Regions from separate parts of the Streptomyces sp. NPDC031274 genome, predicted to be linked through region 1. Evidence: riboswitches for the same ligand, from Rfam matches in the RefSeq annotation. Region 1 holds a riboswitch; the other holds the start of a gene.
What was found. Region 1 has a riboswitch for glycine ahead of gcvP (aminomethyl-transferring glycine dehydrogenase). Riboswitches for the same ligand answer to the same signal wherever they lie in the genome.
Positions count from the first base shown of each region.

Region 2: another riboswitch for glycine. It lies ahead of gcvT (glycine cleavage system aminomethyltransferase GcvT); the one in region 1 lies ahead of gcvP (aminomethyl-transferring glycine dehydrogenase).

Region 1 covers NZ_JBVIHP010000040.1:8,615-13,748, forward strand. Annotated here, with positions in the region: gene ACZ5CR_RS40610 (MerR family transcriptional regulator) at 1-202, shown strand, start outside; partial or broken gene ACZ5CR_RS40615 (DNA polymerase IV) at 287-1,889, shown strand; gene ACZ5CR_RS40620 (PRC-barrel domain-containing protein) at 1,805-2,185, opposite strand; glycine riboswitch at 2,330-2,427, shown strand; gene gcvP (aminomethyl-transferring glycine dehydrogenase) at 2,625-5,134, shown strand, end outside.
Region 2 covers NZ_JBVIHP010000005.1:314,504-319,637, forward strand. Annotated here, with positions in the region: gene ACZ5CR_RS11540 (enhanced serine sensitivity protein SseB C-terminal domain-containing protein) at 293-1,066, opposite strand; gene ACZ5CR_RS11545 (enhanced serine sensitivity protein SseB) at 1,310-2,113, opposite strand; gene ACZ5CR_RS11550 (AAA family ATPase) at 2,174-2,848, opposite strand; glycine riboswitch at 3,031-3,136, shown strand; gene gcvT (glycine cleavage system aminomethyltransferase GcvT) at 3,301-4,434, shown strand; gene gcvH (glycine cleavage system protein GcvH) at 4,535-4,912, shown strand; gene glyA (serine hydroxymethyltransferase) at 4,933-5,134, shown strand, end outside.

The sequences.
Region 1 (5,134 bases):
GTACGAGTGCACGTCGCCCGACGAGGTCCACGATCTGCTCCAGGGCGGCCAGGGAGTCTTCGGGATCGCCGTGGGTGTCGTGGGGCGGGATGTGGACGCGGCACTTTCGCAGCTGCACGGCGAGCGGATCGACACCGGAGAGACGCTGCTGCGCCAGAACCCCGCCGACGAGCTCGCGAGGCGGCGCAACAAGGCCGTGTGAGACGGCCGTGACCGCCGGGGCTGGTTCGAGGGGCGGGGTGGCGTTCTCGGGGCGTTGTCAGTGGCGTAGGGCAGCATCAGGGGTGTGAGAACCGCGCCCACGATCCTGCATCTCGACATGGATGCCTTCTACGCGTCTGCCGAGCAGGCCGCGAAGCCGAGTCTGCGCGGGAAAGCCGTGGTGGTGGGCGGCCTCGGACCACGGGGTGTGGTGGCCACCGCCTCGTACGAAGCGCGCAAGTTCGGCGTGCACTCGGCGATGCCCATGGGGCAGGCGCGGCGCCTGGCGCCCAATGCCGCCTATCTGGTGCCGCGCTTCGGGCTCTACCGCGGGATCAGCGACCAGGTGATGTCGCTCCTTCGGGAGCTGTCACCGCTGGTGGAGCCGCTCAGTCTGGATGAGGCGTTCGTCGATCTGGAGGCGGGCGGCGTGGCCGACGACCAGGAGTCGGCCCTTGCCGTGGGCGAGCGGCTGCGCACGGACATCAAGGCGGTGACCGGGCTCGCGGGTTCGGTCGGGCTCGCCGCGTCCAAGATGCTGGCGAAGATCGCCTCGGAGGAGGCCAAGCCGGACGGTCTGCGGCTGATAGTGCCGGGCACCGAGCGGGAGCTGCTCGGGCCGATGTCGGTGCGGACCCTGCCCGGTGTCGGTCCTGCCACCGGGGACCACCTGCGGCGCGGTGGCATCACGACGGTGGGGGAGATCGCCGAGGCGGGTGAGGACGAGCTCGTACGGCTCCTCGGGAAGTCGCACGGGAGCGCGCTGTACGCGATGGCCCTTGCCCGGGACGAGCGGCCCGTGGTGGCGGAGCGGGAATCCAAGTCGGTCAGCGTCGAGGACACGTACGACGTGGACATCCATGACCGGGTACGGGTCAGGGGTGAGGTGGCGCGGCTGGCCGACCGGTGTGTGGAGCGGCTGCGGGCGGCAGGGCACTCGGGGCGGACCATCGTGTTGAAGGTGCGGCGGTTCGACTTCTCGACGCTGACGCGCTCCGAGACGCTGCGCGGGCCGACGGACGACCCCGGGGTGGTGCGGGAGGCCGCGGCGCGGCTCCTCGAGGCCGTGGACACCACCGGAGGCGTGCGGCTCCTCGGGGTGGGGGTCACGGGGCTTGCCGACTACACGCAGGAGGACCTCTTCGCACAGGCGCAGGCGGCCGAGGTGGCTGAGGCTGCCGAGGCGGCCGAGGCACTGGAGGCGGAGAGGGAGGCAGCGGGGGAGCCGGCCGGGGTGAGCGCGGCACAGGCCGTGGGCGACGCGGTGGAGGTGCCGGTCGTACCGCCGGTCGGACCCGTCGTGCCAGTGGTGCCGACCGAGCGGCGGTGGGCTGCCGGGCACGATGTGCGGCATGCCGAGTTCGGGCACGGATGGGTGCAGGGGAGCGGTCTGGGGCGGGTGACGGTCCGCTTCGAGACGCCGGAGTCGTCGGCGCCGGGACGGGTGCGGACGTTCAGGACGGATGATCCGGAGCTCGAGCCCGCGGAGCCCTTGCCGTTGGTGGCCGCTCCTGAGGAGCCGGGGCCGGAGCCGGAGTCGCAGTGACGCCGGTACGTGTGAGCCGCAGCGATACGCGTGAGTCGCCGGGGTGACCGATGAGGGTCAGGGCGCTTCCTGGCCCGCGATGGTGCCGAAGTCCTGGTCCGGTGGTGGCGGCGCCTGCGGGGGTGCGATGTCCAGGCCGTAGTGGTGGTAGAGCTGCAGTTCCTGTTCGGGGGAGAGATGGCGGCCCACGCCGAAATCGGGGGCGTCCTTGATCAGGGAGCGCTCGAAGGGGATGCGCAGGGTGCCGTCGCTCGTGAGCTCGCTGGGTTCCAGGGGCACGAACGCGTCCCTGCTGAACAGCCCCGTGCGTATGGCCGCCCACTCCGGGGCGCCGGTGGCGTCGTCGAGATAGACCTCGTCGATCGTGCCGATCTTGGCCCCGTTCCGGTCGAACGCCTTCCGGCCGATCAGGTTGCGCGGATCGATGTCGGTCTGCACGGGCCCTCCAACTGGTCGAGGCTTGTCGCAGTGGGGCACAACTCATCCTTGTTCGTTCGTATTCACTACGAAAGAGCACTTCGGGGCAGGCGGCCACTCGAGGGATCGGCCGCAGTCCTCGCTGGTAGGCTGGCGCGTGGCTGCTGATCCCGTGCGGGAGAGCTCTCCGGTGGAGACACCGGGGGCGCCGAAGGAGCAACTCCTCCCCGGAATCTCTCAGGCCCCTGTACCGCACGGACGAGGTCACTCTGGAAAGTAGGGCGGGCGTCGGGCGGGCACGTTCGAAACCCTTCCTCACCGACGGTGAAAGCCGGGACAGCTCCCTCACGGGGGCGCGGACCGGTGAAGCTCTCAGGTTGAGATGACAGAGGGGGAGGCCGTCCGGGTACCCGCGCCGTGGTGCCCCTCGCAGGTCGCGTCAGACCAGGAGGCCTCCGCAATGACCGCCACCCCTCGCATCCCGCTTTCCCAGCTCGAACAGGGCATTCCCTTCGAGCAGCGGCACATCGGCCCCGATGCGGAAGCACGGGCCAAGATGCTCGCGCAGGTCGGATACGGCTCGCTCGACGAGCTGACCACCGCCGCCGTACCGGATGTGATCAAGAACGCCGAGGCGCTGAACCTGCCCGGAGCGCGCACCGAGGCCGAGGTCCTGGCCGAGCTGCGCTCCCTCGCGGACCGTAACCAGGTTCTTGATTCCATGATCGGGCTTGGCTACTACGGGACCTTCACGCCGCCCGTGATCCTGCGGAACGTCATGGAGAACCCGGCCTGGTACACCGCGTACACGCCCTACCAGCCGGAGATCTCCCAGGGGCGCCTCGAGGCCCTGCTGAACTTCCAGACCGTCGTCGCCGAGCTGACCGGGCTGCCCACATCCGGTGCCTCGCTGCTCGACGAGGGGACCGCCGCCGCCGAGGCCATGGCCCTGTCGAGGCGCGTGGGCAAGGTCAAGGACGGCGTCTTCCTCGTCGACGCCGACACGCTGCCGCAGACCATCGCCGTCATCCGGACCCGTGCGGAGCCGACCGGCGTCGAGGTCGTCGTCGCCGATCTGAGCGAGGGCATCCCGGCCGAGGTCGCCGAGCGCGGTGTCGTCGGCGTACTGATCCAGTACCCGGGCGCCTCCGGTGCCGTACGGGACATAAAGCCCCTCGTCGAGCAGGCGCACGAGCTCGGTGCCATCGTCTCCGTCGCCGCCGACCTGCTTGCCCTGACGCTGCTCACCTCGCCCGGCGAGCTCGGCGCCGACATCGCCGTCGGCACGACGCAGCGCTTCGGTGTGCCGATGGGCTTCGGCGGCCCGCACGCCGGTTACATGGCGGTGCGCGAGAAGTTCGCGCGCAGCCTGCCGGGGCGGCTCGTGGGTGTCTCCGTCGACGCCGACGGCAACAAGGCCTACCGGCTCGCGCTGCAGACCCGTGAGCAGCACATCCGCCGCGAGAAGGCCACCAGCAACATCTGTACCGCTCAGGTGCTGCTCGCCGTGATGGCCGGAATGTACGCGGTCTACCACGGGCCCGAGGGCCTCAAGGCCATCGCGCGCCGTACGCACCGCTACGCGACCGTGCTCGCCGCGGGGCTCACCGCGGGCGGCGTCGAGGTCGTGCACGGCGCGTACTTCGACACCCTGACCGTGCGGGTGCCCGGCAGGGCCGAGGAGCTCGTCTCCGCGGCCCGCGAGGGCGGCGTCAACATCCACCAGATCGACGCCGACCACGTCTCCCTGGCCTGTGACGAGACCACCACGCGCAAGCAGCTCACCGCGATCTGGACCGCGTTCAAGGTCGAGGCCGACGTCGAGGCGCTCGACGCGGAGACCGAGGACACGCTTCCGGCCAGTCTGCTGCGCGAGGACGAGTACCTCACGCACCCCGTCTTCCACCAGTACCGCTCCGAGACCGCCATGCTGCGCTACCTGCGCAAGCTGGCCGATCGCGACTACGCGCTCGACCGCGGCATGATCCCGCTGGGCTCCTGCACCATGAAGCTCAACGCGACCACGGAGATGGAGCCGGTCACCTGGCCCGAGTTCGGGCAGCTGCACCCCTTCGCACCCGCCCAGCAGGCGCAGGGTTATCTGACGCTCATCCGTGAGCTGGAGGAGCGGCTCGCCGAGGTCACCGGGTACGACAAGGTCTCGCTGCAGCCCAACGCCGGTTCGCAGGGCGAGCTCGCCGGGCTGCTCGCCGTACGGGGCTACCACCGTGCCAACGGCGACGACCAGCGCACCGTCTGCCTCATCCCGTCCTCCGCGCACGGCACCAACGCCGCGAGCGCCGTGATGGCCGGCATGAAGGTCGTCGTCGTGAAGACCAGCGACGACGGCGAGATCGACATCGAGGATCTGCGCGCCAAGATCGAGAAGCACCGTGACGAGCTGTCCGTGCTCATGATCACCTACCCGTCGACGCACGGTGTGTTCGAGGAGCACGTCGCCGACATCTGCGCCTCCGTGCACGAGGCGGGCGGTCAGGTGTACGTCGACGGGGCGAACCTGAACGCCCTGGTGGGCCTCGCCCAGCCCGGCAAGTTCGGCGGCGACGTCTCACACCTGAATCTGCACAAGACCTTCTGCATCCCGCACGGCGGCGGTGGCCCCGGCGTCGGCCCGGTCGGAGTGCGCGAGCACCTCGCGCCGTACCTGCCCAACCACCCGCTCCAGCCCGCCGCCGGTCCCGAGACGGGCGTCGGACCGATCTCCGCCGCGCCGTGGGGCTCCGCCGGAATCCTGCCGATCTCCTGGGCGTACGTACGCCTCATGGGCGGCGAGGGCCTCAAGCGCGCCACGCAGGTCGCCGTGCTCTCCGCGAACTACATCGCCAAGCGCCTCGAGCCGCACTACCCGGTGCTCTACACCGGTCCCGGCGGCCTGGTCGCGCACGAGTGCATCATCGATCTGCGCCCGCTGAGCAAGGCGACCGGTGTCAGCGTCGACGACATCGCCAA
Region 2 (5,134 bases), on a different contig from region 1:
GTTGCGATCTGTTACCAGCCTTGACGGGGAATGGATGCTCAACCGTGATGCTGTTTGAGGTGTTCCGTTATCCGGACGCACGTGAACGAGGGGCGAACACGGGGCAGTTGGGTGGCAACGGGCCACGGGGGCTTAAAGGGCCCCTCCACCACCAGAACGGACATTGTGGCTGTCGGGGCAGGTATACGAGGCGCGGTGGCCGGTTCAGGGCGTCTTCAGCGCCGCGTCGGTGCGCATTCCGCACCGGATCCACACCGCGTCTGCACCGATTCAGTACCGCTTCGGTACCGCTTCAGTACTGCGCGGGGTATCCGTATCCGCCTGCGGGCGCCGGGGCCGGCTGGGCCTCGCGGTCGTAGAACGGCCTGGCGTTGGCGCGCAGCCACAGGGCGACCGGGTCGTACCCGTCGGACATCGCGACCGTCGAGACGGGCAGCCCTTCGGGGACGGCGGCGATCGACTGCTGCATCATCGTGCGCACCCCGTCCACCGACGACGGGGACGTGTCGTACACATCGAGGCCGATGGCCAGATACGGCGCACCGAGCGCGGGCTGCACCCAGGCGCGGCGCAGCGAGCGGACCGCGGGGGTGCGGTGGGCGTTCTGGGTGAGCAGGGCGTAGAACTGCGGGATCTCGATGGCGGGCTCGGTGAGCCTGAGCGGGCCCGCGGGCAGCAGGTCGAGGCCGGAGGCGATGCGCCGCAGGTCGAGCCAGGGGATGCCGACGCCGCCGCCGGGGGCGTGCGGGTTGAGCCAGAGGCCGTAGTGGTCGGGGTAGAGGGTGCGGGCGATGTCGATGCCGCTGACGACCTCGTACGAACGGTTCCAGCCACTCGCGGAGAGCTCCTGGGCGGAGGTCACGCACGGTGCGTAACCGAGGCCTTCGACCTCCATGTTCCCGTACTGCGCGTCGGGGGATCCGGCCTGGCCGTGCCAGAGCAGCATCCACACCTGGTCGGCGGCGAGCGCCCGCAGGAGCGCCTCGTAGGCGTCATACCGCCCTGGCGTCACCTGGCGCAGCATGTGCTCGACCTGCCCGGCAGCAGCCGTGCCCGACGCACTCACCCTTAACCGCCCCTTCGCGATGACCCGCTGACCCGCAGAGCCACTGACCCGCTGAGCCTGGAACCTGATGAACCTGGAACCCGATGAACCTGATGAACCTGCCGTGACCTGAGCCGAGCTGATCGGTGGCCCCGGGCCGAAACGGCAGGGCCGTGCCCCGCCCGGGCCATGAAACCAGCTTAAGCGGCGATCCTGACACCGACTTGACGTACGGCACCCTCACACACGTACCTGCACATGTCCTTACACATGTCCGTGCTCGTGCCCCGGTGTCTGACCGAAGAAGGGCCGAACCCGCTCGCGCATCCAGTCACCGACCGGGTCCTGGGCGACGTCGAGCAGCACCAGGTTCACCGGCCAGACCACCGGGGCATGGCCGAGAGCCCGGCCCACGGCCTCCATCGGCAGGTCGCGCGCGTTGCCCTCCCAGGAGGTCAGTTCGACGCCGACGAACAGCGTGGGCTCCTCGCCCTCGACGCTCGCCAGGCAGCGACGGGCGCTCAGGACGACCCCGGTGGCCTCGAACTCACGGGCGGCGGCGGACAGGAAGTCCACCGGGTCCTGCTGCCAGTCCGGTTCGAAGAGCCGTACGCGGCCGCCGGTCGCGGGGCCGTCCAGCGGGGTGCGTCCGGCCCGGCAGAGTTCGGCGACGGCGGGCGGCGGCAGCGGGACCCCGACCGTGCCGTCCGGGTTGACCGCGATGCCCATCTGCGGGGGAAGCCCGCGCGCGAACTCCACGGCGGGCGCCACGGTGCAGCCCATCCGGCCGCCGGTGACCTGCTGGAACTGCTGCTCGGAGCTGAAGACGGGGACGAAGGCCTGGCCGTCGATCTCCAGCGTGGGCAGGTCGAGAGTGCCGCTGTCGGGACCGCCCCCGCTCGGCAGCGGGACCCAGACGTGGCTGCGGCCGAGCACCTCGACGATGCGGGCCCCCGCGGACGTCCGGGGCGCCCCCGGCGTGCCGAGCGATGCCGCGAGCACCTCTTCGAGTTCGTTGCCCGGCCATCCTCCGTACGGATGTGCGTGCGCCTGCGCCGGAATATCCATCTGTCCAACCCCTGACCTGTCCCGCTCTGCCTGCGGCACGACCCTAACGCGGCGGGCGGCTCAGCCTCCGAAGCCGATCCCGCGCAGGATGCTCGCGGCTGCCCGGTCGAGCAGGATCGCGGAGCCGCAGCCGCGCGGCAGATCGCCCCGCTCGGCGGCGCCGACCAGGCGGCCGACGGTCCTGCGGTGCCGCGCGAAGGCGTACCGCGACACGCCGCGCCCGCGCGCGAGCTGCCCCTCTATGGCGGTGTCCGGCGGCACGTCGAGCAGCAGCAGGTGCAGCGTCGTGCCGCGCCGCACCGCCTCGCGGGCCAGCCAGCTGCGCACCCATGTCTGGGTGCCGCAGTCGTGCACCACGATCCCCTCGCCGGAGCGCAGGGCGGCGCGCAGCCCCGCGTAGTGCGCGAGGCGGACCAGGGGGCGGTAGACGGCGTACGGCAGCAGGGCCGGCATGCGCAGGGCCCAGCGGTCGCGGGTGTCCTGCGAGTCGATGCGCGGGCCCGCGACCGCTCTGCGCATCAGCGTGGACTTGCCGCTGCCCGGAAGGCCGGAGACGACGATCAGGTCGCCCGCGCCGAACGTGAGGCGGTGCGGGCTGCGGCCGGACCGCTGCCTCAGGTCGCGGACGACGACCGCGGGCAGGGCGCCGCAGCTCTCCCTGGTGGGGGCGGCGGCCTGTTTGGGCAGGGCCACCCCCGTGTTGGTCGCGTAGACACTGGTCCTGCGCACCGTGATCGGCCTCCCCTAGCGGTCACGTAACTGCTTACCGCAGCTTCCCCGGCAAGTGTAAAGAGAAGGTAATGCGGCACAACAGCGCCCGGGGCCCGGGGTGTACCCGGAATAGCACAGCTGGACTGGCACTGCCCCGTGACGGAGGCCCGTGCAATGATGTGCCCGCAAACTCCATACAGGCCGCTTGAATCCGCGCGGGAGAGTTCCCGGTCGCCGTCGCAGGACGCACCGGGGCGCCGAAGGAGCAAGTCCCTCCCTTGAATCTCTCAGGCCCCGTACCGCGCGGGCGAGGCACATCTGAAAAGCGGGTCGCTCCGGCGGCTCCACCCAAGGTGCAAGTCATGACCCCCTGATACAGACGTATGACATATACGGACGGGTCGTGGTGAACCTCTCAGGTTCCGATGACAGATGGGGAGGATCGACCTCGCCCGTCATGCCCTGGGAGTTCCCGTATGAGTACCGTCCCCCGTCTCACCGCCCTGGATGCCGTGCATCGCGCGCTCGGCGCGACCATGACCGACTTCGCGGGCTGGGACATGCCGCTGCGCTACGGCAGCGAGCGCGACGAGCACATCGCCGTCCGCACCAAGGCCGGTCTCTTCGACCTCTCCCACATGGGCGAGATCACGGTCACAGGACCGCAGGCCGTGGACTTCCTGAACTTCGCGCTCGTCGGCAACATCGGCTCCATCGGTGTCGGCCGCGCCCGCTACACGATGATCTGTGCCGAGGACGGCGGGATCCTGGACGACCTGATCGTCTACCGTCTGGGCGAGGCCGACGCCCCTGAGTACATGGTCGTCGCCAACGCCTCGAACGCGCAGACCGTGCTCGACGCGCTCACCGCCCGCGCCGACGGCTTCGACGCCGAGGTCCGCGACGACCGCGACGCGTACGCGCTGCTCGCCGTCCAGGGTCCCGAGTCCCCCGGCATCCTGAAGTCGCTCACGGACGCGGACCTGGAAGGGCTGAAGTACTACGCGGGCCTGCCGGGCACGGTCGCGGGCGTGCCCGCCCTCATCGCCCGCACCGGCTACACCGGCGAGGACGGCTTCGAGCTCTTCGTCTCGCCCGGCGACGCCGAGAAGCTCTGGAACGCGCTCATGCAGGCCGGCGAGCACGTCGGCCTGGTCCCGGCCGGGCTCTCCTGCCGCGACACGCTCCGTCTGGAGGCGGGCATGCCGCTGTACGGGCACGAGCTGACCGCGGAGCTGACTCCCTTCGACGCGGGCCTGGGCCGGGTCGTGAAGTTCGAGAAGACCTCGCAGTCCGACACCTTCGTGGGGCGCGCGGCGCTCGCGGCCGCCGCCGAGCGCGCCGAGACCGCTCCCCCGCGCAAGCTCGTGGGTCTGGTCGCCGAAGGCCGCCGCGTCCCGCGCGCGGGCTTCTCCGTGGTCGCCGACGGCAAGGTCATCGGCGAGGTCACCTCCGGGGCGCCGTCCCCGACGCTGGGCAAGCCGATCGCCATCGCGTACGTCGACGTGGCGCACGCGGCCCCCGGAACCGCCGGGGTCGGCGTCGACATCCGGGGCACGCACGAGCCGTACGAGGTCGTGGCGCTGCCCTTCTACAAGCGCCAGAAGTGACGCTTCCGCCACTGTTCCGTCTCTGTGGTAAGCCGGAAGTGACCCCACGCACATCAGTCCCGTTCCGCAGCACCCACCCGCGTACAGGAGAATTCAGGTCATGAGCAACCCCCAGCAGCTGCGTTACAGCAAGGAGCACGAGTGGCTTTCGGCCACCGAGGACGGTGTGGCGACGATCGGCATCACGGAGTTCGCGGCCAACGCGCTCGGTGACGTCGTCTACGCCCAGCTCCCTGAGGTCGGCGAGACCGTGACCGCGGGCGAGACCTGCGGCGAGCTCGAGTCGACGAAGTCCGTCAGCGACCTGTACTCCCCCGTGACCGGCGAGGTCACCGAGGCGAACCAGGACGTCGTGGACGACCCGTCGCTGGTGAATTCCGCTCCGTTCGAGGGCGGCTGGCTGTTCAAGGTACGGATCTCGGAGGAGCCGAAGGACCTGCTCTCCGCGGCCGAATACACCGAGCTCGCAGGCAACTAAAGACCCTTAGGGACCACCTGATGTCGCTTCTCAACACCCCTCTCCACGAGCTGGACCCGGACGTCGCCGCCGCCGTCGACGCCGAGCTCCACCGTCAGCAGTCCACCCTGGAAATGATCGCCTCGGAGAACTTCGCTCCGGTCGCCGTCATGGAGGCCCAGGGCACGGTCCTCACCAACAAGTACGCCGAGGGCTACCCCGGCCGCCGCTACTACGGCGGCT